DNA from 2 places in the Paenibacillus sp. FSL K6-0108 genome. Region 1 is predicted to be linked to the other one. Evidence: a T-box and tRNA genes for the amino acid it is inferred to sense, from the RefSeq annotation. Region 1 holds a T-box; the other holds one or more tRNA genes.
The links. A T-box is a leader RNA that pairs with one kind of tRNA and senses whether it is charged. The one in region 1 lies ahead of tyrS (tyrosine--tRNA ligase), so its partner is inferred to be a tRNA-Tyr.
Positions count from the first base shown of each region.

Region 2: it encodes a tRNA-Tyr, which carries the amino acid that the T-box ahead of tyrS (tyrosine--tRNA ligase) is inferred to sense. The anticodon was not compared.

Region 1 covers NZ_CP150288.1:4,715,762-4,730,879, reverse strand. Annotated here, with positions in the region: gene MHB49_RS21350 (protein adenylyltransferase SelO) at 268-1,740, shown strand; gene MHB49_RS21345 (Imm63 family immunity protein) at 1,806-2,264, shown strand; gene MHB49_RS21340 (DUF4375 domain-containing protein) at 2,269-2,718, shown strand; T-box leader at 2,818-3,039, shown strand; gene tyrS (tyrosine--tRNA ligase) at 3,161-4,420, shown strand; gene MHB49_RS21330 (YxcD family protein) at 4,570-4,848, opposite strand; gene MHB49_RS21325 (hypothetical protein) at 4,854-5,360, opposite strand; gene MHB49_RS21320 (PadR family transcriptional regulator) at 5,460-6,026, opposite strand; gene MHB49_RS21315 (beta-class carbonic anhydrase) at 6,213-6,776, opposite strand; gene MHB49_RS21310 (carboxypeptidase M32) at 7,000-8,514, shown strand; gene MHB49_RS21305 (ABC transporter substrate-binding protein) at 8,662-9,666, shown strand; gene MHB49_RS21300 (ABC transporter ATP-binding protein) at 9,697-10,491, shown strand; gene MHB49_RS21295 (ABC transporter permease) at 10,530-11,321, shown strand; gene MHB49_RS21290 (aromatic acid exporter family protein) at 11,774-12,751, shown strand; gene MHB49_RS21285 (outer spore coat protein CotE) at 12,827-13,387, shown strand; gene MHB49_RS21280 (putative amidoligase domain-containing protein) at 13,500-14,750, shown strand; gene MHB49_RS21275 (hypothetical protein) at 14,774-15,025, shown strand; gene mutS (DNA mismatch repair protein MutS) at 14,949-15,118, shown strand, end outside.
Region 2 covers NZ_CP150288.1:6,367,003-6,382,120, forward strand. Annotated here, with positions in the region: gene MHB49_RS28955 (LiaF transmembrane domain-containing protein) at 1-139, opposite strand, end outside; gene MHB49_RS28960 (helix-turn-helix domain-containing protein) at 629-3,016, shown strand; gene MHB49_RS28965 (class I SAM-dependent methyltransferase) at 3,205-4,131, opposite strand; tRNA gene MHB49_RS28970 (tRNA-Leu) at 4,413-4,491, opposite strand; tRNA gene MHB49_RS28975 (tRNA-Cys) at 4,514-4,587, opposite strand; tRNA gene MHB49_RS28980 (tRNA-Gly) at 4,594-4,668, opposite strand; tRNA gene MHB49_RS28985 (tRNA-Gln) at 4,673-4,747, opposite strand; tRNA gene MHB49_RS28990 (tRNA-His) at 4,761-4,833, opposite strand; tRNA gene MHB49_RS28995 (tRNA-Trp) at 4,862-4,935, opposite strand; tRNA gene MHB49_RS29000 (tRNA-Tyr) at 4,942-5,027, opposite strand; tRNA gene MHB49_RS29005 (tRNA-Thr) at 5,033-5,108, opposite strand; tRNA gene MHB49_RS29010 (tRNA-Phe) at 5,127-5,202, opposite strand; tRNA gene MHB49_RS29015 (tRNA-Asp) at 5,299-5,376, opposite strand; tRNA gene MHB49_RS29020 (tRNA-Met) at 5,404-5,477, opposite strand; tRNA gene MHB49_RS29025 (tRNA-Val) at 5,495-5,570, opposite strand; tRNA gene MHB49_RS29030 (tRNA-Glu) at 5,641-5,712, opposite strand; tRNA gene MHB49_RS29035 (tRNA-Ser) at 5,720-5,811, opposite strand; tRNA gene MHB49_RS29040 (tRNA-Asn) at 5,815-5,890, opposite strand; rRNA gene MHB49_RS29045 (23S ribosomal RNA) at 5,959-8,887, opposite strand; rRNA gene MHB49_RS29050 (16S ribosomal RNA) at 9,228-10,779, opposite strand; gene MHB49_RS29055 (nucleotidyltransferase-like protein) at 11,245-12,126, opposite strand; gene MHB49_RS29060 (YgzB family protein) at 12,249-12,647, shown strand; gene MHB49_RS29065 (glycosyl hydrolase family 18 protein) at 12,782-14,512, opposite strand; gene perR (peroxide-responsive transcriptional repressor PerR) at 14,649-15,071, opposite strand.

The DNA of each region.
Region 1 (15,118 bases):
CAAAAGCGTTATACAGCTAATTACATAGATATATTTTCTCAGTCTGATCCCCCCCTTAAACTCTAAACGGTGCCCCGTGTATGAAAGTTACAGCAGGATGAATGCAAAAGGGGTATAAATATGCTAAAGTTTCATCATGAACATTGTTACATGTTCCTTCCGTTGAATTTCCATGCGACTACATAAATGAGCATTGGTTCACAAGGCTAAAATAAAACGAAGGGATATTCTGATATCGCTTAGTTACAGAAAAGGAGTTGTGATCACATGCAACAAGATACACGAATACAAGGATGGCATTTCGACAACAGTTATGCACGATTGCCACAGACCTTTTTTACGAGTCAGGGAGCGGAGCCAGTTCAATCCCCTAAGATGATTATCTTTAATACGCTGCTTGCAGCCAGCCTTGGTCTGAATGCGGAGGCTCTTAACAGTGATGAAGGTGCAGAAGTTTTTGCAGGCAACCACATTCCGGAAGGTGCCGAGCCTCTCGCTCAGGCATATGCAGGTCATCAGTTCGGTAACTTTAACATGCTCGGTGATGGACGGGCTTTGCTGCTGGGAGAACAGATCACGCCACAAGGCGAGCGGATGGATATCCAACTGAAAGGTTCGGGGAGAACGCCCTACTCCCGTGCAGGTGATGGACGTGCTGCTGTCGGGCCCATGCTGCGTGAATACATTATCAGTGAAGCGATGCATGCACTCGGCATTCCTACAACGCGAAGTCTGGCAGTGGTTTCTACGGGAGAAAGCATTATACGAGAAACTGAACGGCCGGGTGCAATCCTGACACGAGTGGCCTCAAGCCATTTGCGTGTAGCAACCTTCCAATACGCAGCCAGTGGTGCATCAAAGGCTGATCTCCGAGCATTGGCTGATTATACAATAGAACGGCATTTTTCCGAGATTGCCTCAGCAGATAACCGTTATCTTCTTTTGCTTCAGAAAGTGATTCAAAGGCAGGCGGCTCTTATTGCGAAGTGGCAGCAGGTTGGTTTTATTCATGGCGTGATGAATACGGATAATATGGCTATTAGTGGTGAGACGATTGATTATGGGCCCTGTGCGTTTATGGATGCCTACAATCCAGCGACGGTATTTAGCTCTATTGATACACAAGGTCGGTATGCCTATGGAAATCAACCGTATATTGGCGGATGGAATCTGGCTCGGTTTGCCGAGACGCTTCTGCCTTTGCTGCATGAGGATGAAGAACAGGCCGTACAAATTGCTCAGGACGCCATCTCACAATTCTCTGAATTATATCACCACCACTGGCTCTCCGGAATGCGGAGTAAGCTGGGTTTGTTTAATGAAGAGGTTGAGGATGAAACGCTAATCAGAGATCTTCTGGAGCTGATGGAGAAGCATGGCGCGGATTATACGAATACCTTCCTAGCACTGACCTTTGACACACCGCTCAAGGGATCACCGATGGTGGATACTCCAGAGTTTGAGCAGTGGAATGAGCGTCGCCAGGCAAGATTGAGCAGACAACAGGAAGGGAAAGAAGAATCACAGCAATTGATGAAATCTAACAACCCGGCGGTGATTCCTCGTAATCATCGGGTGGAAGAAGCACTGGACCGAGCGGAAAATCACGGGGATCTTAGTGTAATGGATAAACTTCTTGATGTTCTTTCCAAACCGTTTGCACATTCTCCCGAACAGGCTGAGTACGCGGAGCTGCCCGCACAATGCAATACCTCTTATCAGACGTTCTGTGGAACCTGATATTTAAAAGGTTGTGAAGAGGCTGCCTGGGCAGCTTCTTCATTATCATTTCAAAAGGAGATTTTATGGCCAACATACGAAGCAAACCAGAGATTGCAAAAAAACTTTTACAGTTGCTTGAACGGACATCCTTCAGCAGGGAACAGATGGGGAAATATGTTAACCGCTTATTTGAAAGTTTTAAATGGGAGGGTGTTCCATATGTAGAGAGTGAAAAGGATACATATATAGTTCGTATATACGAGCGTGGCATGGTCATGCTGGAAAAAAGAATGAAGCAGACGGAAGAAGTAATCTACTGGCTGCTCGAGGATATCATTTTTACGGCGGCGCATGTGGAGTTGCTGGAACGTCACGGTGTGGATAATAAACAGACACATTTGAATTACACGAACGAAGTGACGCAAGAACTGGTGCAAAGTGTTGAGAAAGCTTTCCAACAGATCGGTGATCCCTATTTACATTGGCATCAGATGGGTAAACGGCAGGAGCTTGAGAAGATGGAACCGAGGAAGAAGAGGTGATTGTGTGAGTGAACAGGATATCAATGAAGTGTGGTATGAGTATGCTTTAACCTTTGTAGGGAAAAAGAATGAATCCGCTCAGGGGTGGGCTGCGCTAACAGCGAATGAGCAGGAAATTGCTGCTTTATGGCTTTTAGAGACGGATGTGTTTAACGGTGGTTTTGTTCAATTTTTCTGCAACTGGGGAGAAGAGGCATACCTATACGCGCTGCGGGCATTACATGTCATTGGTGCGCCTCAAGTGTTGGACATCATAAAGTCAGCATACGGCTGCATTGAGCATTTGGAAGAGGATGAAAGACTTAATGGGCTGTGGGATATTCCTAAGTTTCTAACAACAGAGGAGGAGCGCAAGCTGGATATACTGGATCAGCAATTCTGGAACAATGAAGATCAGATTGCAGAAAAGGCTTATGCATATTATCATGAAAAGTTGAACATGATGTCTTTATAAACTTTGGCACAGGACTCATCTCTTGTTCTATCTGAAGATTAAATTCTTGCCCTTGCAATGATATTAACGTTCGGCTATACTGGCTATAAATTGAATACATGAATTACGTTGATAGAGCGCAGTAGCGGCTTTGTCCCTGTTACAGAAAGTCAGGGGTTGATGGAACCTGATACATACAAGGGCTGCGAATTACACTCTGGAGTACTTGGGTAATGCCAAGCGGAATGGCAAACGTTATTTTGCCGAAAGCGGTATGGACAGCGTGTAAGCTGTTGTCTGTGCAAGTTGGGTGGTACCACGGTTATGATAATCGTCCCTATGTCTATTGAAGACAAGGCGGCGATTTTTTTGTGTCCAAAAAAAAGTCGCACCCTGCTTAGCTCTTGATGAATTCACGTAAATCATGGCCTAATACCAATGCATAGAGAAGGGGTTGTTTGTTTTGAATATTATTGATGAACTGGAATGGCGCGACGCCATTAACCAACAGACGGATGCGGAGGGTCTGCGTGAGCTGACCGAGACGACGTCGGTTTCCTTGTACTGCGGGGTTGACCCTACAGGAGACAGCATGCACATCGGACATTTGATTCCGTTCATGATGCTGAAACGTTTCCAACTCGCTGGCCACCGTCCGGTCATTCTGATTGGTGGGGCAACAGGTACTATTGGTGATCCAAGTGGTCGTCAATCGGAACGTTCTCTGCAAACATTGGAAGAGGTACAGGCGAATGTGGACGCTCTGACTGCACAAATGAAAAAGCTTTTCGTAACGGATGGCGATAATCAGGTGCGTATGGTCAACAACTACGACTGGACACACAAAATCAATGTGATTGAATTTTTGCGGGACTACGGTAAAAACTTTAACCTTAACACAATGCTGGCCAAAGATGTGGTTGCAAGCAGACTGGAAGACGGAATTTCGTTTACCGAGTTTTCCTACCAAATTCTGCAATCACTTGACTACCTGCATCTGTTCCAACATGAGGATGTACAGCTGCAAATCGGCGGTTCAGATCAATGGGGCAACATTACAAGCGGTCTGGACCTGATCCGTAAAAAAGAAGGGCCAGAAGCTAAAGCTTACGGTCTGACAATCCCGCTTATGCTCAAATCCGACGGAACGAAATTCGGTAAGTCCGCAGGCGGGTCCATCTGGCTTGATGCGAATAAGACAACTCCATTCGAATTCTACCAGTTCTGGGCGAATACGGATGACCGTGATGTAATCAAATACCTGAAATACTTCACGTTCCTAAGCAAAGAAGAGATAGAAGCTTTGGCTGTTAAGGTAGAAACGGAGCCGCACAAGCGTGAAGCACAAAAGGCACTCGCTGAAGAAATGACGAAATTCGTTCATGGCGACGATATGCTGGAGCAGGCGAAACGCATTACCGCAGCACTGTTCAGCGGAGATATTCGTTCCCTTACGGCGGACGAAATTGAGCAGGGTTTTAAAGAAATGCCGACCTTCGAAACCGATGGTGAAGCGAAAAATATTGTAGACTGGCTTGTAGATCTTGGCCTGGAGCCATCCAAACGTCAGGCACGTGAGGATGTTACCAAAGGGGCTATTTCCATGAACGGTGAGAAAGTGACGGAGCTGGAATTCACGGTTTCTGCAGAGCATGCCATCGGTGGTAAATTCATCATTATCCGCAAAGGCAAGAAAAACTACAGTCTGGTGAAATTGAAATAGCCATAGGATTGCAGTCAGAATCTGGGGAAGGTAGAGCGAAGGCATTATCTTTCCCAGTAACACAAAAGGACCGTCCCCAATCATGTCAATGACATCATGGAGACGGTCCTTTTTACATTCCATTCGCAAATGGATTATTCGTTATTCATTTATTGATTCACAATCGCTGTGATCTCTTCATCCAGATCCAGTCGAACATTCTCACGGTAAGCCCGAATATCGTATTCACTGTGCAGGTAGCGAAGGATTGCTTCAATCATGTTCGATTCGACCAGATACTGACTGCGGCCTTGAATCCAGACTTCAGCGGAATATCCCGTATCCTCTTCCCAGCTCAGTTCCACATTGACATCGGTTGGGCGAACACCCTTGCGTTCAGCCATGTGAATACATATCGCGTTGACAATTTCATCCATGCTCAGAACCATAGAGATTAGTACCGTCCGTTTCTGTTACGGTCATCATCATCACGATCATTACGGCGGTCATAACGACCATCTGCTGCTGGTTTACGACGATTCGTAATGGCTCTGAACAGGGCCATTGCGAGCATCACGATCAGCATAATTGCAGCCACGTTTACGAGCAATCCAAGAATGTTACCCAGAGCGCCCATGCCACCGAACAATCCGCCGAACATCATACCGGCAAGACCACCCAGCATCATACCTTTCATGAATCCACCGCCACCGCCGAAGAATCCGCCGCGGTTCGTTGTAGCTGCTCCATTGCTGGAGTTGTTATTCGTATTCGATTTGCTTACATTACTATTGGAATCGGATTTCTTAGGTGTGTTGGTATAGCTTTTTGTTCCCGATTTGAAACCGCCACCACGTCTGGCGTCAGCAGAATCTGGATTCGCGACTCCAACTGTTGCAAACAGCAATGTAAAGGCCATGAAAACCATCATGAGATGTTTAATTCCGAATTTTTTCTTCATTGTAAAGATCGTAACCCCCCGATTAATTTGTTTGAATACCCCAAAAATGGGCCTTACTCAGGTAATACGGTCATCTTGCAGGAACGTTTCAAATTTTTTTTAATTTTCTGAAATACTTGGACAAGGGTCCTGAATGGCCGCTTGGCCATCGAGAAGTTGGGTTACCCAGTTACACCATTCAATGCCCGTTTGTGCGTTCATCAACCCTTTTTGTACCAAAATGTAACTTCCGAATTCCCGACTGCCTACTCGCAAATTATCCTGAGGGATACGGGACTTCAAATCTTCGAAATAACGGATGCGTTCCATAAACCAGTTTTTGCGCTCATTCAGAATGCGTCTCATGCTACCATCTTCCGCAATGCCGACACATAAAATACGCAAATTGAACTCGTCACGCGTAACCGGTGCGGTAACGGGAGTGATCATCCATTCCAGCAGTTTCTCAATACCTTTCTCCGTGACTGCATACATTTTTTTGTCCGGTTTGTCAGACTGTTGCACCCAGCGGGAGGCTAAAAGCTCATCGTTTTCCATTTTGGAGAGGAGGGGATAGATCTGACTGTGTTTGGCCTGCCAATGTGGCTGGATTCTCAGCATTAGATCATAACCGGATGACTCCTCGCGGGTAAGAAGCCCGAGCAATCCGTAGGAAAGTATGTTCATGCACATGTCTCCTTAATATTAGGGCTGGGCCAGCAAAAACAACGCAAATTGTTCTCATTGACCGCTTTCATAAAAGTGTACACTGAAACTGTATGGTTTGACAACCTGACAGAACAACTGCCTCAATTTAGACAAAAAAAGAGTGCGGACCCTGAGGTCCGCACCCAAAACCATTTAGAGAGATGTCTATTGCTCATACCCATCTTTGACAAGATCAAGTTCACCCGTGTAAGAGTCGATGACCATGCCGTGAACGGGTACAGTAGGTGGAAGCAATGGATGTTTCTTGATCACTTCCACAGTATGTTTTACCCCTTCTTCAACGCTGTCAAACCCGCGCAACCACTTTTGTAAACGTATGCCCGAGTTCTCCAGTGTGCTCATGACTTCCTCGGATACACCCCGCTCGACCATATGTCCAATCATGGTCTCCGCGTGCAGAGAAGCCATACCGCATTCCGTATGTCCAACAACCAGTACCTCATCGGCACCCAGCTCATAGATGGCTACGAGAACACTACGCATGACAGACCCGAAAGGTTGAGAGATGATTGCGCCAGCGTTTTTAATAATTTTGACATCGCCATTTTTCAGGTTCATGGCTTTAGGCAGCATTTCAACCAGACGAGTATCCATACAAGTGATAATGACCATCTTTTTGGTTGGAAACTTGCCAGCCGTATACTTTTCGTATTCTTTAGTTTCGACAAATGATTTGTTGTAAGTCAGAATCTCTTGAATGTTGTTCATGTCCATTGCCTCCTGTTATTCAATACGATGAGCACGGCCACTTGCATCAAATGCAGCTTGTCCTACGCCCTTTGGTTTTTTATTATATCACGCTCAGCAGCTCAAAATATTCTCCTTTTGAAAAGAATACTTCAAATTGCATCTGTCAAAAGTTGATTATACGCATTGCAAAAAGTATCATCAATAGGGAATCCACATTTTTTTGAAGAGGTGAACATTGACAATGGACCAACAAACACAACAACAGCTAGAATCCTTCCGTAATCTGGCTCGTAAAATCAAGAGTTATCATGAAGCCATTGGTTTGCTTCACTGGGATCTGCGCACAGGCGCGCCCAAAAAAGGTGTACCGACACGTTCGGAAACACTTGGCATGCTTTCGACTGAAGCATTCAAACTACAAACCTCGGCTGATATGAAATCCTGCCTGGATACATTAACAAGTCCAGCGGTGCTGGAACAGCTGGACGATATTGACCGACGTCAGGTGGAAGATTGCCAGAAAGAATATAATCGCAGTCAGTCCGTACCACCGGAAAAAGTTCAAGCTTATACCGTACTCACCGCCAAATCAGAAACGGCTTGGGAAGATGCCAAGCATAATAGCGATTTTGCAGGTTTCTCACCCTACCTCACTGATATTGTGAAGCTCAAACAAGAGTTCATTGACTACTGGGGTGTAAAAGACACTCGTTATGATACTCTTCTGGACATGTATGAGCCAGATCTGACGGTAGACAAGGTGGATGCCGTATTTGCACGTCTTAAAGCCCGTCTGGTGCCCCTGCAAGAAAAAATCAACGCGTCGGCCAACAAGCCGAACACGGAGTTCCTGAACCAGCTGTTTGACAAGGGTCAACAGGAAAAATTCAGCTTGTTTATTCTGGGACAAATGGGTTATGACTTTGAAGCCGGAAGACTGGATGAGAGTGTTCACCCGTTTGCAACAGGCCTGAATCCAGGTGATGTGCGGATTACGACGAACTATTTGCAGGATGATGTGACGAGTGCGGTTTTCAGTTCCCTGCACGAAGGTGGACACGCCCTGTATGAGCAAAATATTGACGACAGTCTCGCGGGTACCCTTCTTGCCGAAGGAACGTCCATGGGGATTCATGAATCCCAGTCTCGCCTATGGGAAAATATGATTGGACGCAGTCTTCCATTCTGGACGCGCTATTACAAAGATCTGCAACAACATTTCCCTCAATTAAACGAGGTTGAGCTGGAAGACTTTTACCGGGCAATTAACCGGGTTGAAAGCTCTCTGATCCGGATTGAAGCCGATGAACTGACATACAATCTGCACATCATCATCCGTTATGAAATTGAGAAAATGCTGTTTAACGAAGGTCTGGAAGTCAAGGACCTGCCAGAGACCTGGAATGCTAAATACAAGGAGTATCTTGGCGTTGTGCCGCCGAATGATGGTATGGGTGTGCTTCAGGATGTTCACTGGTCGGGTGGTGACTTTGGTTACTTTGCATCATACTCGCTCGGCAACATGTATGCAGCACAGATTTTACATACACTGCGCAAAGAAATGCCGGAGTTCGATACCTATATTACCGAAGGTAACCTGATTCCCATCAAGGAATGGTTGACTGACAAAATTTATCGTTACGGCAAAAGCCGTACACCTTCCGAACTGATTGTGGCCGTAACGGGTGAAGAGCTGAATCCGGACTATTTGGCCGATTATCTGGAAGCGAAATATGCAGAGATTTACAAGCTGTAGGACAGCAATGAATATCAGATCCAATTCTTGAAGAGCGGGGCAGGATTGCCCGGCTCTTCTTTTGCATGCAAGTTCTTAACCTTTTGCTGGGCATCAGCATATCCATAGTAGAGAAAACAGCTGAGACCAGTGAAGGAGGGAAATATCATGAAATACACGCCCTGGTTCATCCGGGCCATCGTCATTTTGCTCATTATCATCGTAGCTCTCACCAGCTGCAATAAAGATAAGGATGAGACCAAAATTACGATAGGTGAGGTCACACGTTCTGTATTTTACGCACCAGAGTATGTGGCTGTGGCCCAAGGTTTTTTTGAGGAGCAGGGGCTTGAAGTGGACATTCAGACAACGGCTGGCGGAGACAAAACAATGGCAGCGTTGCTTGCAGGATCAGTTGACATCGCATTGGTCGGAGCAGAGACGTCAATTTATGTCTATCAACAAGGAGCAGAAGATCCGGTCATTAACTTTGCACAACTTACACAGACGGACGGAACGTTTCTCTTTGCCCGCGATCCCGAAGGTGAATTTAATTGGGAGCAACTGAAACAGAGTACATTCCTTGGACAAAGAAAAGGCGGCATGCCCCAAATGGCAGGCGAATTCACGCTAAAAAAACATGGCATTGATCCGCAGAATGATCTGGAATTGATTCAGAATGTGGATTTTGCCAACATCGCTTCTGCATTTGCTTCAGGTACGGGGGATTATGTGCAGCTGTTTGAGCCTCAGGCGTCCATTTTCGAGAAAGAGGGTCGTGGTAAGGTCGTAGCATCATTTGGAACGGAAAGTGGCCATCTGCCTTATACGGTCTTCATGACCAAACAAAGTTATATCAACGACAACAAAGATATTGTACAGAAGTTTACAAACGGCTTGCACAAAGCACAAGCTTGGGTGGACTCGCACACCGCTGAAGAAATTGCTGAAGTCATCAAACCTTATTTTAAAGATATCGATCCAGCCATCCTGATAAGCAGTGTGGACCGTTACAAGGAACAGGGCACATATGCAACCGATCCAATCATTGATGAAGAAGAATGGAATAACTTGCTGGATGTCATGAGTGCTGCGGGAGAATTGAAACAGCGGGTGGATTCTCAAACGATTGTTGATAATTCCTATGCAGAACAAGCAGCATCAGATAAGTAACCAGGTATTCAGGAAAGGACGTGAGCATGTATGCCTGAATCCGAAACGGTGATCAGACTGGAAGGGATTTCGCAAGTCTATGTCAGCGAGCGTGAAGCATCACTGGTTATCGAAAATTTCAATCTTCAGATTGAGCAAGGGGAGTTCATTAGTCTTGTTGGCCCTAGCGGATGTGGTAAAACGACATTACTATCGATCATCGCCGGGCTGCTCACACCGACCGCAGGCGAGGTCAAGGTTAAAGGGAAACGCATTGAAGGGCCGTCTGCCCAGATTGGATATATGCTGCAACAGGATTATCTGTTTCCGTGGCGTTCCATTTTGGATAATGCCCTGATCGGGCTTGAACTGACAGGTACGCTCAATGAACAGAGTCGTGATCGTACGCGTGAGCTGCTCGCAGGTATGGGTTTGGCTGGAACTGAAAGCCAATATCCTTCCGAGCTATCCGGGGGCATGAGACAACGGGTGGCTTTGGTACGTACACTGGCTACGGATCCGGGAATACTGTTGCTGGATGAACCCTTCTCGGCTCTCGATTATCAAACCAAGCTGCAGCTGGAGGATCTGGTCTCGGACACATTGAAAAAATCAGGCAAAACTTCGGTGCTTGTTACCCACGATCTGTCCGAGGCTATCGCTGTCAGTGACCGCGTCATTGTGCTTGATCGTAATCCGGGTCGTATTCGGCGGGAGTTTATTATTCCAGAAGATATAAGAAACGCACAGCCTTTTCACGCGAGGGAGCAGCAAGGGTTCAATGAGCTGTTTCAGGCGTTATGGAGTGAACTGGATCAGTCCGGAGGAGGTGAGAAGAACGGGTGAATCAGACGAAACAGAAGCAGGAAACGCGTGATGTTTGGATGAGACAGCTGCACCAAAGTCATATTCAACAGGTTGCCAGATGGCGACATAAAGTGCTGGCGGTGCAGCTGTCCATGTTGGTGTTTATGTTTTTGCTCTGGGAACTGGCGGGAAGGCTTCGCTGGATAGATGTGCTCTTGTTCAGCTATCCCAGCAAAATTTTCAATCAGATCTGGAAGGACATCATCAGCGGGGAACTATGGGCGCATGTTGGGGTAACCGTAGGGGAAACGGCAGTTGGATTTTTGCTGGGGACACTCGTCGGAACACTGCTTGCGGTTCTGATCTGGTGGTCTCCTTTTTTGTCCAAAGTACTTGATCCTTATATGGTTGTGTTCAACAGCATGCCCAAAGTAGCGCTGGGTCCAATCTTTATCGTCATGTTTGGTGCAGGATTTACTGCCATTGTCATGACGACTTTGTCAATCACAGTCATTATTACTACACTTGTCGTGTATAACAGTTTTAATGAAGTGGATCAGAACTATATTAAAGTTATCCGTACGTTTGGTGGCGATCGCTCCGAGATTTTCAGCAAAGTCGTATTGCCCGCTTCCTTTCCTGCCATTGTCTCTACCTTAAAAGTAAACGTGGGTATGGCCTGGGTTGGTGTCATCGTGGGTGAATTTCTGGTCGCCAAGCAGGGGTTGGGCTATCTGATCATCTATGGGTTTCAAGTGTTCAACTTTACCCTCGTTCTATCGAGCCTGTTAATTATTGCTGCTGTAGCGACAGCGATGTACCAAATGGTTGTATATGTAGAACGCAAGCTGCTGGCAGGACGCAGGTGATTTTGCGAAGCATGCGTGTGTAAAAGAGAGCTTCATGATATGTATACAATTTCACAAGAGGTGTCACGTTGCCCGAACCCGTAAAATCAAGTACCATACTAATACGATTATTCCGCGCAGTCCGGAATGAATGCGACGATTGGAGAAAAGGGCCTAGAGGCTGCTGTCGCATCAATCAAATGGCCAGCGTCCCTCATCCGGGGCGCGTTATTGTGACCGACATGCATATGCATGTCGGTTGATGCCGTTTATGAGTGTAGCATCGAATTATGAGATGCGGTTCTTCCAGAATCCTTCTTTTAATTAGAGAAGAAATGGTTTTTGGCAGGATGTGTAATACTATGGATAGGATATTTGGCAGTACACGCTGCAGGCATAGGACAAGCATTCCACCTGGATGGGCATGGCTCACTGGCTTTGACATTTATGCAGCTTAGAGGAGAGGGAGTTAGATGGGTTTTAGGGTAATCAAAACTGCAATAGCCGCGCTGATGGCTGTGCTGATTGCGGACTGGTGCGGTTTGCCTGGACCAACATCGGCGGGCTTGCTGGCCATACTAGGCGTTGATGTAACACGAAAAAGAAGTATTCGCACCATATCTGCCCGATTTTTTGCTTCCGTAGTGGGGCTTTTATTCGCAAGTGTACTTTTTCACTTTCTTGGCTTCCATTACTGGGTGCTGGCGGTCTACATACTGATTGCATTTCCGGTTATCGTTCGGGCCGGATTCAAGGAAGGCATTGTAACAGGTTCTGTTGTGGTGTTCCGGGTATTTGGTGGCGGCGAAATGGACGTACATGTGGTTTTGATTCAAATTGGACTGCTGCTGATTGGTCTCGGTTCAGCGATGGTGGTTAATCTGGCTTATATGCCTGCTGCGGACCCGCAAATGCTGCGTATTCGCAAAAGAATTGACGAACTATTCTCGGTTATCTTCAAGGAGTTTGCAGCCACGCTGCGCAATCCAAATGAAGTGTGGGCAGGAAAAGAGCTAATCGAAGCCGATAAGGCAGTGCTGGGCGGTATTGAAGCGGCCAAACGTTCATTGGAGAATCAGGTCATTCATCCGAACGAGGGATGGAGTGTTTACTTTTATATGCGCAAAACGCAGCTGGATTCTATCCAGCATATGATGCATCTGGTATCCCAGATCTATCAGAAGATGCCGCATGCGGAAATGGTATCAGAGCTGTTCGAACAGCTCAGTCAAGATGTACTCACTGAATCTTACACCGGACGTACGGAAAAACTTCTCGCAGATGTGCAAGAAGAATTCAAGCAAATGGAGTTGCCGGATACAAGGGAAGAATTCGAGATTCGTTCCGCTATTCTCCAGTTGTGCCGGGAACTCGCGCTGTATCTGAAAATTGCGAAGAAGGACAAAGCACCATCTCCGGTGTCGGACCGGTCCCAATCTACAAATGAATAATAGAAAATAGTTGTCACCCTAGACGGATGCCCTGCATACACTTGTAAAGAATGATTGTATGGAGGAGGTTTAAAGATGTCATTGAGTCATAAACATCAATGTAGAGAGATCATCACGAAGGCGATCTGCGGCAAAGGTCGTAAGTTCTCTACCGTAACACATACCGTGACTCCGCCAAATGGTCCGACTAGTATTTTGGGGGCTTGGATTATCAACCACCAATATGAAGCTGTATCAGCGGGGGACGGAATTGAAGTTATTGGTACTTACGATATCAACATTTGGTATTCCTATGACAAAAATTCACAGACGGATGTAGCCAAAGAAACGGTGTCGTATGTAGAACATGTGCCTTTGTCCTATCTGGACCCGAAACACCGGGCCGCCACTGTAGAGGTATCTGCGGATGCAACGCAGGAACCGAGCTGCGTGGAGGCCACGGTGTCAGCAGGAGGAAGCAGCGTAATTATCCGGGTAGAACGGGAATTCGCTGTTGAACTGGTCGCCGAGACCAAAGTCTGTGTGAAAGTGTGCACGGATGGCTGTGGAGATTACGAAGACAAGGATTATGACTTCGGCAGTGGTGATGGAGATTATGACGATCTCGATCCTGACCTGCTTGACGATGAGTTGTAAGCTCATCGATCTGGACTCATAAACTTAAGGTATCATATGCGCCGCAAGCGGCAGTGAAGAGGGCGTAAGCCCTCTTTTTTTATTTTGGGCGAAAATCGGGAGGAGGGACAGGATGAATGTGGTCGATGAGGCAGAGGAGGCGGTGCGCCGATATGAGCGCATGCTCCCTCGTGAAAGGGTAGATCGTCTGAAACGTTCTGGCATTGAAGTACTGGCTTCACAAGGCAGGCGTGACCGGGAGTTGGGCCTGCGTGTACGTTACGATGTGGAGATATGCTGTCTGCAAGCGATTCGCATCAAGCGCAGGGACACCAGTGGCATGGGTGGAACGCAAGAAAGTGTGCTGGATCGCGAAGCGGCATCCACGTTATTCAAACGCATTGAACGACTTGCCACCAAAACATTGTATACGGTTGGATTGGATCACGGCGCTGTAAGACTCGAAGCAACAGGCAAAAGCGGTTGTTCTGTCATCTCGATTGACCCCAGGCCATGGAAGGGAATGACAGATCTCTCTGCGATGTACCGCGCAGGCTGGAAACAGCTTCAGTCCGAACTGGATGAAGAGCGACATCGTAATGCGGCCCCTATCATAGGAATGGACCCCGAGTTCCTGCTTGTGCAGATGCCAGAGTCCAAAATTGTACCCGCCTCCCGATTTCTCGAGCGAACAGGCATAGCCGGCTGTGATTCCGTGACGATTGGTGGAAGACGAATATATCCTGTAGCCGAACTGCGACCGGTTCCCAGCTCGGAGCCGCGTGAACTGCTGGCTCATCTGATGAGAGCCTTCGCGGTCGCAGACCGCAGCATTAGTGATCACTCACTGATCTGGCAGGCAGGAGGAATGCCCCAGCGTGGCTTGCCACTGGGCGGACATGTTCATTTCAGTGGTGTTACGCTAAATGGGGAGCTGCTGCGCGCACTTGACAATTATCTGGCGCTGCCGCTTGCCGTTCTTCAGGATCCACGAGGATCAGGCCGCCGTCCACGTTATGGGGCATTAGGTGATTTTCGACTGAAATCATACGGTGGATTCGAATATCGCACATTGCCCAGTTTTCTGGTATCCCCTCTGGTTGCCAAAGGCGTTGTTGCTCTGGCTGGTCTTATCGTAAGAGGCTATCATCAGCTGCATCAGCGTCCGTTGGCGAAGGCTGCTATTCATACTGCATTTTATGAAGGCAACCGTGAAGTGATGCAGGCGCATATTCCGTCACTGCTGGATGACCTGATGCAGATGGACGGTTATGAACGTTATGAACGTTACGCCGCTCCATTAATTAGCCAGCTTATACAAGGTAAGACGTGGGACGAGAGTCGGGATATACGTAAACTCTGGAATATTCGAGCAGGTTCATGAAGAGTGGGCACTTTTTTGTTATAATGAGAATTAAGTCGATTTTGATCATCGTTACGGAAGAAATGGAACAGCAACCTGTGAGGGAAGCGGCGGATGCCGAAACTGAGGCGGTGGCACGAATAAGGTGTCTGACCGCCTTATTGCTCCTTCCGGGACAGCTTCTCTTCCTGACAACAATGGAACGGATGGAGGATACTCATGGCTCAGTATACGCCAATGATTCAACAATATTTGCAAGTGAAGGCCGAAGCGCAGGACGCTTTTCTTTTTTTTAGACTAGGTGATTTCTATGAAATGTTCTTTGAGGATGCGGTTAATGCTTCCCGTGAGCTGGAAATAACATTAACAGCGCGCGCAGGTGGGGGAGA
Region 2 (15,118 bases), 1.7 Mb from region 1:
AGTATCCAAGTGCAATCATCAGGATCGGAATCAGATAACCCATTAAGTGTCCCAGTAGAGGAGTTAACTTTCCGAAGAGGAGGAGAGCACCCAGCGCAATCAGTACAATCGCCCAGCCATTTCCTTTATTCCATCTCATAATTGTTGTTCACCACCCTTTCGATTCGTTAATTTTGGCTTGTGTGTATTTGTTTGTTTGTTTCTTGTTTAACCTTATGTCCTTATTCTAGGGGAAACTGCGACTTTTCAAAACAGACCGTGGACGGTTTTTCATCCTAGACTCAGGTCGGGGATCGTGTTGGACCTTTGACTGTCCCTGGATCAGACCGCTGACCACTCTACCAAATAGAAGCCTCACATATACCTAATTGCCCTTTTCCAGATCCCCTCACCCCTTATGAATATGGCGTCCATATCTCTTATCTACGTCCTCCCTTGACTGCAGTTTCCCATTTTGTCTTCCAAATAACTCCACAAAGCTGAAATACGATCTTAAATATTTCTTCACTTTACTTTGGAATTGAATCTTTATTACTTTTTTATCCAAATAAACAAAATTTAGATTGTTATATATGTAAGCGTTTACTAATATAGAAAGTGTTACTAATCCAAAGTCAGGAGTGGAACTGTGCGATCATTCAGCTATCTACATAAGATGGTAGTCTTCGGAATCTTGTTAAGTACGCTGCCCATTCTGTTGACCGGAATCGCTGCTTTTATCTATTCTTCGAAACAATCGGAACTGCACCGTATTCAAGCCAATAAACAACTGCTGATCCAAATGCAAACCAATGTGGAGCACAAACTTGCCACCGTAAGCTATATGCTCGATCAGGCCGTTCGGTCACCAGACACGCTCCGTTCGCTAACTTCATCATCATCGATCCAAGACACTGGGCCTTTGTTTGCTGAGAAGCTACAGAACGAATTTAATAATATGAGGTCATGGGAGCCTCTAATGGATATTACACTCGTAAATCAGACACAGGATTGGCTTATTAATCATGCTGGCCTGTACCTTAATACTGAATTTCCAATGGCTCTGCCCATGAAAGACTTGTTATCAAACACACTTACATCCGGCTGGCAGCTCACCCCATCCTCCATATTTAACAATGAGGAGCGTATAGTGGATTCAGGTTGCATGTATCACATTGCACTTGCGAGAACGATCCCCCATATAAATGTTTCTTCTGATGCTGCACTGATTGCAGGAATTCCCGCGTGTTCACTGCAAAAAGCAATGGAAGAGAATTCTCCGGACAAATTTGCCGCCGGGCTGATTATTCTGAATCGTGAACAACGTATTATGGTTCATCCTGATCCTTTTTATATTGGACAGCCTTTGGATGCAGCAGGAATATGGGACAGCAATTCGGGGGCCAACTTTAGTGAATTGTTATCTAAGCGTGGGTTCACCGCCTCTTCAGGTCAACGTGAGGTACGTATTGCAGACACTGACTACTCGCTGTCCTATACGCATTCTGCTCTAAAAGGGTGGACATATATTCTCGTTTCGCCTAGGAACATTCTAACCCACGAGTATGTTCAGATTGGGTTGCACACCATGTATATCAGTACCGCTATGCTACTGCTTTCTCTATTACTCTCATGGATTGGATCGAGGCGAATGCACATCCCCATCCGCAAACTTCTTATACAGCTCGGTCACAAGCCATTGTCCAAAGGTCATTCCAAAACCCATTCTATACTTCATATGGATGAATTCGAGCAAATCAGAACCGGCATTTCTCAGCTAACTGCTTCACAATCCCAACTTGAAAGCAAATTAAATCAATATAACTTGCAGCTCCGTACTCATTTTTTAATCAACCTGCTTCTTGGCAAAAATCCACCCTCTACTCTTCATGACAACCTCAGAGAGAATGGTTATGATTCACAGCTTCAAGAGTGGCAACAAATAGCCGTCATTGCAGTCCAGGCTGATCTCGTAAATCACACCAAATATCATGCCAAAGATCGTGATCTACTGCTGTTTGCCATTCAAAATATACTGGAGGAGAGTGTTTACGCAGAACAACAGCTGCTTCCTGTGGTCTATGAACATACTGTCGTTACGATCATCGGTTCTCCTGAGCAAGACGGGGTTCGTTTTTCAAAACATCTGTCCACATTAACGGAACAACTTCAATATCAAATCAGAGAGATCCTTAGTCTGCAGGTTAGCATTGGTTTTAGTCAGCCTTGCGCCTCCCTGTTTCAGATCCCGCAAGCTTATACGGAGGCCCTTGAAGCGCTCAAACATCGAATGAAGCTGGGAGCAGGCATCATCTTTCAATTTGAAGCAGTCGATAATCGCACATCCTATTGGGCGCTATCTTATCCCGAATCACTGGAATATACGCTCTTACAGGCTATCCAAAATGCAGATGAGGCTCATGCCTCCTCTCTTCTCCACCAGTTGCTTGAAGTACTGTTTGGCATGGAATGCACACCAGAAGAATATCAGGTAGCACTTACCCGATTATTAACACATATTTTGCAGATGATGCAGGAATCCGGTATACGGCTGGGACAGATCTCCAAAGGCCATGGATCTATTTTCAATGAACTTCATGCTTTACAGTACGCAGCTGAGGTTGAGCAGTGGTTTAACGAACATATCATCATACCGATCATTCTTATTCTGAAGGAACGACAGTACGCTCAATATCAGCACATTTCCGAGAAAATGATTGCCATCATCCAGCAAGAATACGATAAAGATCTGACGTTGGAGGAGTGCGCATCCAGACTCCACTACAATGCAAATTACCTGAGTAGTGTGTTTCGCAAAGAAACAGGCTGTGCATTCAGTGAGTATCTGACAAAGTACCGCTTCAGTATAGCTAAAAAGTGGCTGGACGAGAGCGAGCTAACGGTCAAGGACATCGCTGCGCGGCTGCGCTATAATAACCCCCAGAACTTTATCCGCTCTTTTCGAAAATGGGAAGGGATCACTCCTGGACAATACCGAGAACGTAGGCAGAAGGCTGAATTGTCCATGAAGCAGTAGGGAGATCTTAAGAGGATTGAAGTACGACAGCTTTGTCCGTTTCTCTTTTGCAGAAGAACTACCCCTTTACACTTAACCAAAGAAGTTGTTCTAAATATGACGATACAAAAAGGGAGTCAATACAGCGACTCCCTTGTAACTACGTATTACTTGAAATAAATATAATTTTCTAATATTGGTCACATTATTTACTGCGCTTTGGTACGTACCCCTTTCATATTCGGTTGCTCCAATTGAATCAGAATTTTACCGAACTTCCCGCCGCGTGAAAATGCAACCTCACCCTCCTTATACGTGTCTCTGATGTAGTGCTCAGCCAGGGCAAGGGAACCTTCATCCGTTGGCAATTCATGCGTGCCAAGCCATTCCTGAAGTTTGTCTACGACTTCTTCCACTGACATCTTAAAATAACTTGTTTCTTTAGTGATCAAAGTAGTGTAGGAATAGTCTTTCAGGTATAGTAGCTGTTGTATATAACCCATGTCACCATAATTGTTTGGAGGGTAGACACCCAGTACCTTTTTAAGCTCATCTAATAGTGTATCTTCTTTTGGCCCGGCCATCGTGCTGATATAAACATACTTCCGTGCAGTGCTTATTGCTTGTTCAATCGTTTCCCAATCCGACATTGCCGGGCACATGGATGCAAATGCGAAGTCATATCTCTTTTCCCAGCCCTTTTCCTTAATCGATATTTCCTCGAACCGTTCTGACACAATATCTATACTGGAATGCAAGGACGGAGGAATCGTTTCTTTCATTAATGAATTGAACAGTTCTGATGGCTCTACAGCTGTAACAGTCGCTCCTTTGGTGGCAAAAGGGATAGTAAAAATTCCAGACGCTGCTCCAATGTCCAATATGGATAAACCGTTTAAATCCACTCCCTGATTTTCGATCCAGCCTATGATGCGTTCAGATCGCTGCCTTCCCTCTTCAGTAAACGACTGCTGATGATATTTTGTAGCCCATTGTTCAAATGCTTCTGTCGCGTAGAATGCAGCGTTTTTCATATTGGATGTAGAACCTATAGATTGATTTCTCCAAGCTTCTTCCCATACAGATAGATTGAATAAAAGTTCAGATTGCTTAGATACCTGTTTTTCCTTGGACACGATGACTCACTCCATTTCTTTGTATGAAAATATAAAAAGTTAAACGGGACTATTATTTTTATGAAAGCATCTTCTATATGAATTTAAAAGAGCTATAATATCCGCAATTAAAGGAATTAGCATTAAGGACTTTACATGTCTACAATATACCCATTAAAGATGTACGTCAATACATATAAATAAATAATTTAATTTCCTTCTACCAATCATACTCCGTATAGTATCTGTCAAAATAAAAAAGCTCATTAGATTATGCATCTAATGAGCTTTACTTACTTGAATACCGGCGAGAGGACTCGAACCTCCACGGTTTCCCACTCGATTTTGAGTCGAGCGCGTCTGCCATTCCGCCACGCCGGCATATGAAGTTTTGAAAAATTACTGGAGGCGCCACCCAGATTCGAACTGGGGATAAAGCTTTTGCAGAGCTGTGCCTTACCACTTGGCTATGGCGCCATATTTTGGAGCGGACGACGGGAATCGAACCCGCGACCCTCGCCTTGGCAAGGCGATGCTCTACCGCTGAGCCACGTCCGCATAATGGCTGGGGATATAGGATTTGAACCTATGCATGACGGAGTCAAAGTCCGTTGCCTTACCGCTTGGCTAATCCCCAAAAAAAATAAAGGGGCGATCGAGGGGAATTGAACCCCCGAATGCCGGATCCACAAACCGGTGCGTTAACCACTTCGCCACGATCGCCATAATACAATATGTCTTGAAAGTTAATTGGCAGGGGCAGCAGGAATTGAACCCACACCAACGGTTTTGGAGACCGTTGTTCTACCTTTAAACTATGCCCCTAAAAACTGGTGGAGGATGATGGATTCGAACCACCGAACCCGTACGGGAGCAGATTTACAGTCTGATGCGTTTGGCCACTTCGCTAATCCTCCATAAGTGGTGCCGGCGAGAGGACTTGAACCCCCAACCTACTGATTACAAGTCAGTTGCTCTACCAGTTGAGCTACACCGGCGTATTAAGTTTTCGTAAATGGTGGCTCGGGACGGAATCGAACCGCCGACACGAGGATTTTCAGTCCTCTGCTCTACCGACTGAGCTACCGAGCCACAATAAAGTTTAATCCTGAAACGTTACACTTTATCTAGGGCGTTCGGTGCCATATAGCAGATTTAGTGAACAGCTTCCTCATGTAAAGATTAAAATGGCGGAACCGACGGGATTCGAACCCGCGATCTCCTGCGTGACAGGCAGGCATGTTAGGCCAACTACACCACGGTTCCAGATCACTTTCTTGAAAGAAAGGTTAATTGCGGGGGCAGGATTTGAACCTGCGGCCTTCGGGTTATGAGCCCGACGAGCTACCGGGCTGCTCCACCCCGCGTCGTTATAAAAGTTATATGGTGGAGGCTGAGGGGATCGAACCCCCGACCCTCTGCTTGTAAGGCAGATGCTCTCCCAGCTGAGCTAAGCCTCCGAACAACACATTTATGATCTTATCATAAAACTGCTGTGAAAATCAACTTCTTTTTTTTGAAGTTAAATTATGACCCGTAGGGGATTCGAACCCCTGTTACCTCCGTGAAAGGGAGGTGTCTTAACCCCTTGACCAACGGGCCTTACTAATGGCGGAGAGAGAGGGATTCGAACCCTCGAGACGCTTGTGGCGCCTACACGATTTCCAATCGTGCTCCTTCGGCCAACTCGGACACCTCTCCATATGGCTCCCCGAACAGGGCTCGAACCTGTGACAACTCGATTAACAGTCGAGTGCTCTACCAACTGAGCTATCAGGGAATATTCTTCAGAGATTATTCTCTGAAAACTAGATCCGAAACGAAATGTGCGACTTACAACTTGCATATTTGGATAAGCCCTCGACCGATTAGTACTGGTCAGCTCCATGCATTGCTGCACTTCCACCCCCAGCCTATCTACCTCGTCGTCTTCAAGGGGTCTTACATACTGGGAAATCTCATCTTGAGGGGGGCTTCACGCTTAGATGCTTTCAGCGCTTATCCCGTCCGTACATAGCTACCCAGCGGTGCTCCTGGCGGAACAACTGGTACACCAGCGGTACGTCCATCCCGGTCCTCTCGTACTAAGGACAGCTCCTCTCAAATTTCCTACGCCCACGACAGATAGGGACCGAACTGTCTCACGACGTTCTGAACCCAGCTCGCGTACCGCTTTAATGGGCGAACAGCCCAACCCTTGGGACCTACTTCAGCCCCAGGATGCGATGAGCCGACATCGAGGTGCCAAACCTCCCCGTCGATGTGGACTCTTGGGGGAGATAAGCCTGTTATCCCCAGGGTAGCTTTTATCCGTTGAGCGATGGCCCTTCCATGCGGTACCACCGGATCACTAAGCCCGACTTTCGTCCCTGCTCGACTTGTAGGTCTCGCAGTCAAGCTCCCTTATGCCTTTGCACTCTTCGAATGATTTCCAACCATTCTGAGGGAACCTTTGGGCGCCTCCGTTACTCTTTAGGAGGCGACCGCCCCAGTCAAACTGCCCACCTGACACTGTCCCCGCACCGGATTACGGTACCAGGTTAGAACCTAGATACGATCAGGGTGGTATCCCAACGGTGCCTCCACCGAAGCTGGCGCTCCGGCTTCAAAGGCTCCCACCTATCCTGTACAGATCGTACCCAAATTCAATATCAAGCTGCAGTAAAGCTCCATGGGGTCTTTCCGTCTTGTCGCGGGTAACCTGCATCTTCACAGGTATTAAAATTTCACCGGATCTCTCGTTGAGACAGCGCCCAAGTCGTTACGCCATTCGTGCGGGTCAGAATTTACCTGACAAGGAATTTCGCTACCTTAGGACCGTTATAGTTACGGCCGCCGTTTACTGGGGCTTCGGTTCACAGCTTCGGGATTACTCCCTAACCGCTCCCCTTAACCTTCCAGCACCGGGCAGGCGTCAGCCCGTATACTTCGCCTTACGGCTTCGCACAGACCTGTGTTTTTGCTAAACAGTCGCTTGGGCCTTTTCACTGCGGCCCCCTCGTGCTATTCACACTACCGGGGCACCCCTTCTCCCGAAGTTACGGGGTCATTTTGCCGAGTTCCTTAACGAGAGTTCTTCCGCGCGCCTTAGAATTCTCTTCTCGCCTACCTGTGTCGGTTTGCGGTACGGGCACCATCACCTGGCTAGAGGCTTTTCTTGGCAGTGTGAGATCATGACCTTCGCTACTATAATTTTCGCTCCCCATTACAGCCCAGCCTTAACGATGTGCGGATTTGCCTACACATCAGCCTCACTGCTTAGACGGACATCCATCAGTCCGCGTCACTACCCTGCTGCGTCCCCCCATTGCTCATAACGGCTTACGGTGGTACAGGAATTTCGACCTGTTGTCCTTCGACTACGCCTTTCGGCCTCGCCTTAGGTCCCGACTTACCCTGAGCGGACGAGCCTTCCTCAGGAACCCTTAGGCTTTCGGCGGATCAGATTCTCACTGATCTTTTCGTTACTCATACCGGCATTCTCACTTGTATAATGTCCAGCGCTCCTTACGGTACACCTTCAACCCTTATACAACGCTCCCCTACCCCTGATGCAAAGCATCAAGCCATAGCTTCGGTGGTGTGTTTAGCCCCGTTACATTTTCGGCGCAGAGTCACTCGACCAGTGAGCTATTACGCACTCTTTCAATGGTGGCTGCTTCTAAGCCAACATCCTGGTTGTCTGTGCAACTCCACATCCTTTCCCACTTAACACACACTTGGGGACCTTAGCTGATGGTCTGGGCTGTTTCCCTTTTGACAATGGATCTTAGCACTCACTGTCTGACTCCCGGAAGTAAGTCTATGGCATTCGGAGTTTGACTGAGCTTGGTAACCCTTGCGGGCCCCGCACCCAATCAGTGCTCTACCTCCACGACTCTGTTTTCCGAGGCTAGCCCTAAAGCTATTTCGGGGAGAACCAGCTATCTCCGAGTTCGATTGGAATTTCTCCGCTACCCCCACCTCATCCCCGCACTTTTCAACGTGCGTGGGTTCGGGCCTCCAGTGCGTGTTACCGCACCTTCACCCTGGACAGGGGTAGATCACCCGGTTTCGGGTCTACGTCCACGTACTCATTCGCCCTATTCAGACTCGCTTTCGCTGCGGCTCCGGCTCTTCACCTTAACCTTGCACGGGAACGTAACTCGCCGGTTCATTCTACAAAAGGCACGCCATCACCCCTAAAACGGGCTCTGACTTTTTGTAAGCACACGGTTTCAGGTTCTATTTCACTCCCCTTCCGGGGTGCTTTTCACCTTTCCCTCACGGTACTGCTTCACTATCGGTCGCTAGGAAGTATTTAGCCTTGGCAGATGGTCCTGCCGGATTCATACGGGGTTTCACGTGCCCCGCACTACTCGGGATCCGTCTCGGAGAGAGCCAACTTTCAACTACAGGGCTATTACCTTCTTTGGCGGGCCTTTCCAGACCTCTTCGTTTAACCGGCTCCTTTGTAACTCCATGTGAGACGTCCCACAACCCCAGAGAGCAAGCTCTCTGGTTTGGGCTTCTCCGCGTTCGCTCGCCGCTACTGACGGAATCACTATTGTTTTCTCTTCCTCAGGGTACTTAGATGTTTCAGTTCCCCTGGTATGCCTCTACGTAACCTATGTATTCAGTTACGAGTAACTGGAAATTACCCCAGCTGGGTTTCCCCATTCGGACACCCCCGGATCAAAGCTTGCTTACAGCTCCCCGAGGCAGTTTCGTTGTTCGCCACGTCCTTCATCGGCTCCTAGCGCCTAGGCATCCTCCGTGTGCTCTTAGTAGCTTAACCATATTGCTCCGGTTTTGACTGCTCGCTTCCCTTGTTTTGCTTGCGCAAAGCCAAAAGTCGCTCCCATTCAATACCATCGCAAAAGCAATTAAGTACCAATTTATTGAAACTTGTTTAACACAAGTTCAGCTAAAAAGGAATGTTCTAATTCGCATATTTCGTTTCGATATCTAGTTTTCAAAGAACAAGCTCCATGCAAAAGCAAGCTGTTTGAGAGTTTGAGCTCTCAAAACTGAGCAACGAGTGAGCTAAAAGCTTTACGAAGTAAAGCTCGCTTCGGAAGCATGCTTCCTGAAGACTTGATTTGAATGTTTCCGCTGCGGGAAACGATTCTCCATAGAAAGGAGGTGATCCAGCCGCACCTTCCGATACGGCTACCTTGTTACGACTTCACCCCAATCATCTATCCCACCTTCGGCGGCTGGCTCCTTGCGGTTACCCCACCGACTTCGGGTGTTATAAACTCTCGTGGTGTGACGGGCGGTGTGTACAAGACCCGGGAACGTATTCACCGCGGCATGCTGATCCGCGATTACTAGCAATTCCGACTTCATGCAGGCGAGTTGCAGCCTGCAATCCGAACTGAGACCGGCTTTTTAGGATTAGCTCCACCTCGCGGCTTCGCGGCCCGTTGTACCGGCCATTGTAGTACGTGTGTAGCCCAGGTCATAAGGGGCATGATGATTTGACGTCATCCCCACCTTCCTCCGGTTTGTCACCGGCAGTCACCTTAGAGTGCCCATCCGAAATGCTGGCAACTAAGATCAAGGGTTGCGCTCGTTGCGGGACTTAACCCAACATCTCACGACACGAGCTGACGACAACCATGCACCACCTGTCTCCTCTGTCCCGAAGGAAAGGTACATCTCTGTACCGGTCAGAGGGATGTCAAGACCTGGTAAGGTTCTTCGCGTTGCTTCGAATTAAACCACATACTCCACTGCTTGTGCGGGTCCCCGTCAATTCCTTTGAGTTTCAGTCTTGCGACCGTACTCCCCAGGCGGAGTGCTTAATGTGTTAACTTCGGCACCAAGGGTATCGAAACCCCTAACACCTAGCACTCATCGTTTACGGCGTGGACTACCAGGGTATCTAATCCTGTTTGCTCCCCACGCTTTCGCGCCTCAGCGTCAGTTACAGCCCAGAGAGTCGCCTTCGCCACTGGTGTTCCTCCACATATCTACGCATTTCACCGCTACACGTGGAATTCCACTCTCCTCTTCTGCACTCAAGTCACCCAGTTTCCAGTGCGATCCGGGGTTGAGCCCCGGGATTAAACACCAGACTTAAATGACCGCCTGCGCGCGCTTTACGCCCAATAATTCCGGACAACGCTTGCCCCCTACGTATTACCGCGGCTGCTGGCACGTAGTTAGCCGGGGCTTTCTTCTCAGGTACCGTCACCTTGAGAGCAGTTACTCTCCCAAGCGTTCTTCCCTGGCAACAGAGCTTTACGATCCGAAAACCTTCATCACTCACGCGGCATTGCTCCGTCAGGCTTTCGCCCATTGCGGAAGATTCCCTACTGCTGCCTCCCGTAGGAGTCTGGGCCGTGTCTCAGTCCCAGTGTGGCCGATCACCCTCTCAGGTCGGCTACGCATCGTCGCCTTGGTGAGCCGTTACCCCACCAACTAGCTAATGCGCCGCAGGCCCATCCCCAAGTGACAGATTGCTCCGTCTTTCCAGTTTCCTTCAGGCGAAGAAAACAACTATTCGGTATTAGCTACCGTTTCCGGTAGTTGTCCCAAACTTGAGGGCAGGTTGCCTACGTGTTACTCACCCGTCCGCCGCTAACCATCAGAGAAGCAAGCTTCTCTTCAAGTCCGCTCGACTTGCATGTATTAGGCATGCCGCCAGCGTTCGTCCTGAGCCAGGATCAAACTCTCCAATAAAGTATTGAAAAGAGCGATAAGCTCATTTTGAATCTGACGAGATTAAAAATCTCATTTATGTTCCAGTTTTCATACAGCCAAATGGCATGCACCAAAAACTTTCACGTTCATCCTGCAAGCAGGATGATTACTCACTCGTTGTTCAGTTTTCAAAGATCAAACTTGATTTGTGTTACTCATTTTCGTCTCAACCGCGTTTTCGGCGGCGACTTAAATAATGTACCACATTTCATTTGTTTTCGTCAAGAACTTTTTTTAATTTCTTTTTTTGAAGCTTTTAGTTCTTCACTAGTTCCTATGCAGAATTAATCGTTTGTTGACGATAAGCTCGTTAGAGGAACGAAATATAATGTATCATATTTACTAAATATGAGTCAACCTCTTTTTATAAATTATTAAACAAACAAAAAAGGAAGGTTTCCCCTCCCGCTTTATAATCCACATAAGGTCAGGCTTCACGAGTAATTACGCCTCAATCCAATAGCGGATTTCCCGTCCATCTCCTCCTATAAAGGATGGCCATCCTGCCGATTCTTTTACTATAGAACGAAACACCAGCTTACGAAGGATGAGAGGCAGATCTTCCCGTACAAATCTCAACTGTGGATGGTGGACAAGTTCATCCATACTCCACGGTTCCCTTCGACTTCCCAGCACACGCAGAAGCAAGCCGGAGCAATCGCCCATTTTGGACATCACTGAGAATTCACATGCAAGCAGTACAAGCTCGACTCTCTGTTCCAGTGTCTCCGAACTTACTGTAAGCTCCTGATAGAGCTTCCACAAAGCACGATCCAAACTCTGCACATGTGTCCAGACGGCATGATCCGGGTAAATCCCCTGTTCAATAAGTACAATTCTAGCCCAGTTCCCTAGAGCCTCAAGTACATTGTAATAGGCATCAACAACATGGCCCTCTTGAATGTAACGTTTGGCTTCCACGTACATTCTTAAAAAACTTGCGAATTCATGCAGAAGCTTTTGCTCACGCAATTCGGTTCCAAAAGCAGATAGTTCCTCTCGCAAAGCGCTCAAGGCATTACCCGCTTCCCAAATGATCTCACCTTCAATCAGGCACTGCATGATGTTATTGTTATCCCCCGTAATTACACTGCTCTGCAGCTCATGACGGCTGATATAGATCATTTGATAACGAAGATCACCATATTTGTAGTGTCCAACTTTGGATATCAACTGGTCGGTATTATGAACAACAAGTACGAGCAATTCAAAATCCTGAATTAGGGAGCCGTGGAATCGCTCTCCCGGGCGGGAATAAGCGATAGCCCCAACTGCCCCTGTCTCTTCCGACTGTTCGGACAAAAAAGCAAGGTTCTTTAGTTCCACGATTCCCTCCATACAATTCATGGCAGATAAGCGCCAAGTCAGTTATAATGTAATTCTACATGCAGGCTGAAGTTTCCTTCTTATCCAGGTCCGATACTACTCATACGATAGGAGCATTTTTCATGATTTTCAAATCAGCAAAAATTAATGCTTTTCGCACTTGGGGACTACTGCTTACCATGCTCGGCATGGGCCTAATGGTACTGGGAACTGCCGGAATTGTGTTCTGGGGACACGCAGGCAAAGTATTTGCCGCTGTGGGACTCGTCATCGGCCTGATTGCCATGATGGCTAGTCTGGCTATTTATTTCTGGGCTGGCATGCTTTCCACAAGCGCAGTACAAGTGGACTGTCCGGAATGTGGCAAGTTAACCAAAATGCTCGGCAAGACAGATCGTTGTATGTTCTGTCACACCATCCTTACCCTGGACCCTAATCAGGCCAATACAACCAGTTCACAACTGAAAGCGCATTCCACGTCTCCTTCCGACACAGATCATGGCATAAGTTCCAACAGCTAGATGTACTTTTCATCAACTTTTCATCCAAGCCCAGAGACAGAAAAAAGGCCCGGTATCTTCACCGGACCTTTTTTTGAATTTCAGATAGACTTTTAAATTAATTAATATATAAGTTCAAAAGAGCTATTTCATATTTATTTCGAATACCCTGCCTGTTTTAACGTCTCCCATGCCGATGCATCGGCGAAGCTTCGATTCCATGCAGCTACTCCACCCAATTTCAACGAAGCAACCAAATCAACGCGTGCCTGAAGTGAAACGGCATCTTCTATCCAGATTTTCTTGGTTGCCCCATCTTCGGCATACTCCACATAATTCTGTCCGCTTTGTTTATCCAGAACAGGTTTAAGTTTCTTTTCCTTGATCAGGTCTGTGACGGTGCTCATGCCTACCGCTTTGGAAGACACTTTCAATTCTCCTTGATCATTGGTCTCTTCCGTCCAGATTCGAGTATATAGCGGCACAGCCATAATCAATTTGTTCGATGGTACTTCATCCTCTTCCAGGATCCGTCTCATAGAAGACTCGGTCCAAGGAAGCGAGGCAACCGAACCAGCCTTTGGACTCGCCGCCCAATGCTCGTCATACGCCATAACGAAAATATAATCGGCAAAAGAGCCTAACGAGCGACGATCCAGAAAAGCAGACCACATCTCACTGTTTGATTTCGGCGTCACATCAACCGAGAGCATCAAACCATGAATGCGCGCCATCGCTTTGATTTCGCGGACAAATTGAGTGATATTCGGTCCATCGTCTGTATAGACGTTCTCAAAGTCAATGTTAATGCCGTCCAAATGATAAGTCTGTGCATACTCCAGCATCTGCTCGATAATATGCGTACGTGTCTCATATGAGGCCACGGCTTCTTTCGTAATATCCGGATCAAAGCTGTTGTCCATCAAGCCCCACACTTCCATGCCGGAACGGTGAGCCCAGTTTACGTATGCTTTATCCCCTTTGCTTTTAACATTGCCTTGTCCATCTGTAATATGGAACCACGTGGGACTGACCACATTAACTCCAGGCATCTTGCCAATTGAAGACACATCAGGCTGTCGATTGTATACGGCTTCCCAAACCAGGTTGACCGGTTTATTCTGCCACTTTTTCTCCGCCGCAGTCATTGTGAATTTGGGCTTGTCCAGTTCCTTTTTCTCCGTAAGAGTGACATACTTATTAGCCACATAACCGGCATACCCATTATCCAACTGAACAAAGCTCTGGTCATCCCCTGTCTGCCAAACCCTTACTCGTGTGTTCTGCTCCATATCGGCAATGATGGGAGAAGATTCTCCCCCGCGTTTGTATAGCGGAACTGTCTTGTCCGCCTTGGAAGACAATGTATTAATCTCCGCATACTGAATGGTGTCACCTCCACGCATCAGCAGCACCGCACCCGTTGTAGCATCTTCCTGTATAGCGATCCCATATACCTCTTTCAATGGTTTGAGCGGAATATAAGCTTCTCCCCCAACCACCTCCGGTTTAACCGTCATGGGATAATCCCGATGATTAAGTTCCGCCTTCGTACTGCCTTCCTTCATATGGAGCACTCGCTGCGGTGTTGCAATAATGATATCACCTGTGTCAGCTTCATAACGTATTCCGGGATCGATCGCCTCTTGCAGCACCGATACAGGAAATTTAAGCTGATCTCCCGTTCCTGACGCCTCGCCGTCCATCAATTGTCCGTCCACAAAAATAGGTTGATTCATACCAATCCAGTCGGGGTCTTCGTGAATCTGATTAAGCCAAACATTCGTTATTAGCCAATAAGCACCGCCTGCAACAACACAGGCAGCCAAAAATCCAGGCCAGAATGAACGACGCTTCTGACGTGTATATCTGCTTTTTCTACTCAAACGTCTACCTCCGTTAATCATGCTGAATCATGAAATATCTAATCTGCTAAGACTATATACATTCTATCGTCCTAAAAACAAAAAACGTGAAGAATCCAAACTGAATTCTGCACGTTAATATTGTAATTCAACTCTCTTAATCCCTGCAACTTTTACAAACGCCATAAACTTCCAATCGGTGACCATGTACTTCAAATCCTGTACTTGACTCCGCCTGAAGCTCCACGCTTTTTAGCGAAGGATAACTAAAATCTTCAATTTTGCCGCATTTATCACAGATAACATGGTAATGATCCGTCACATTGGCATCGAATCGACTTGAGTTATCTCCATATGTCAACTCCCGGACCATGCCCGCTTCCAGAAACATCTTCAAATTGTTATATACAGTCGCCACGCTCATACTGGGAAACTGGGGTTCAAGCGCACGGTAAATTTCATCGGCTGTCGGATGCCCCATGGATTCCATCAAATAGTTCAATATGGCATGACGCTGGGGTGTAATACGGACACCGGTCGTTTTCAGATGCTCCAACGCATGTTGGACACGTGTTGCCATAAAACCCACCGCCTTACCTTTCATTACTCTGCAGAGACAAAATGTAT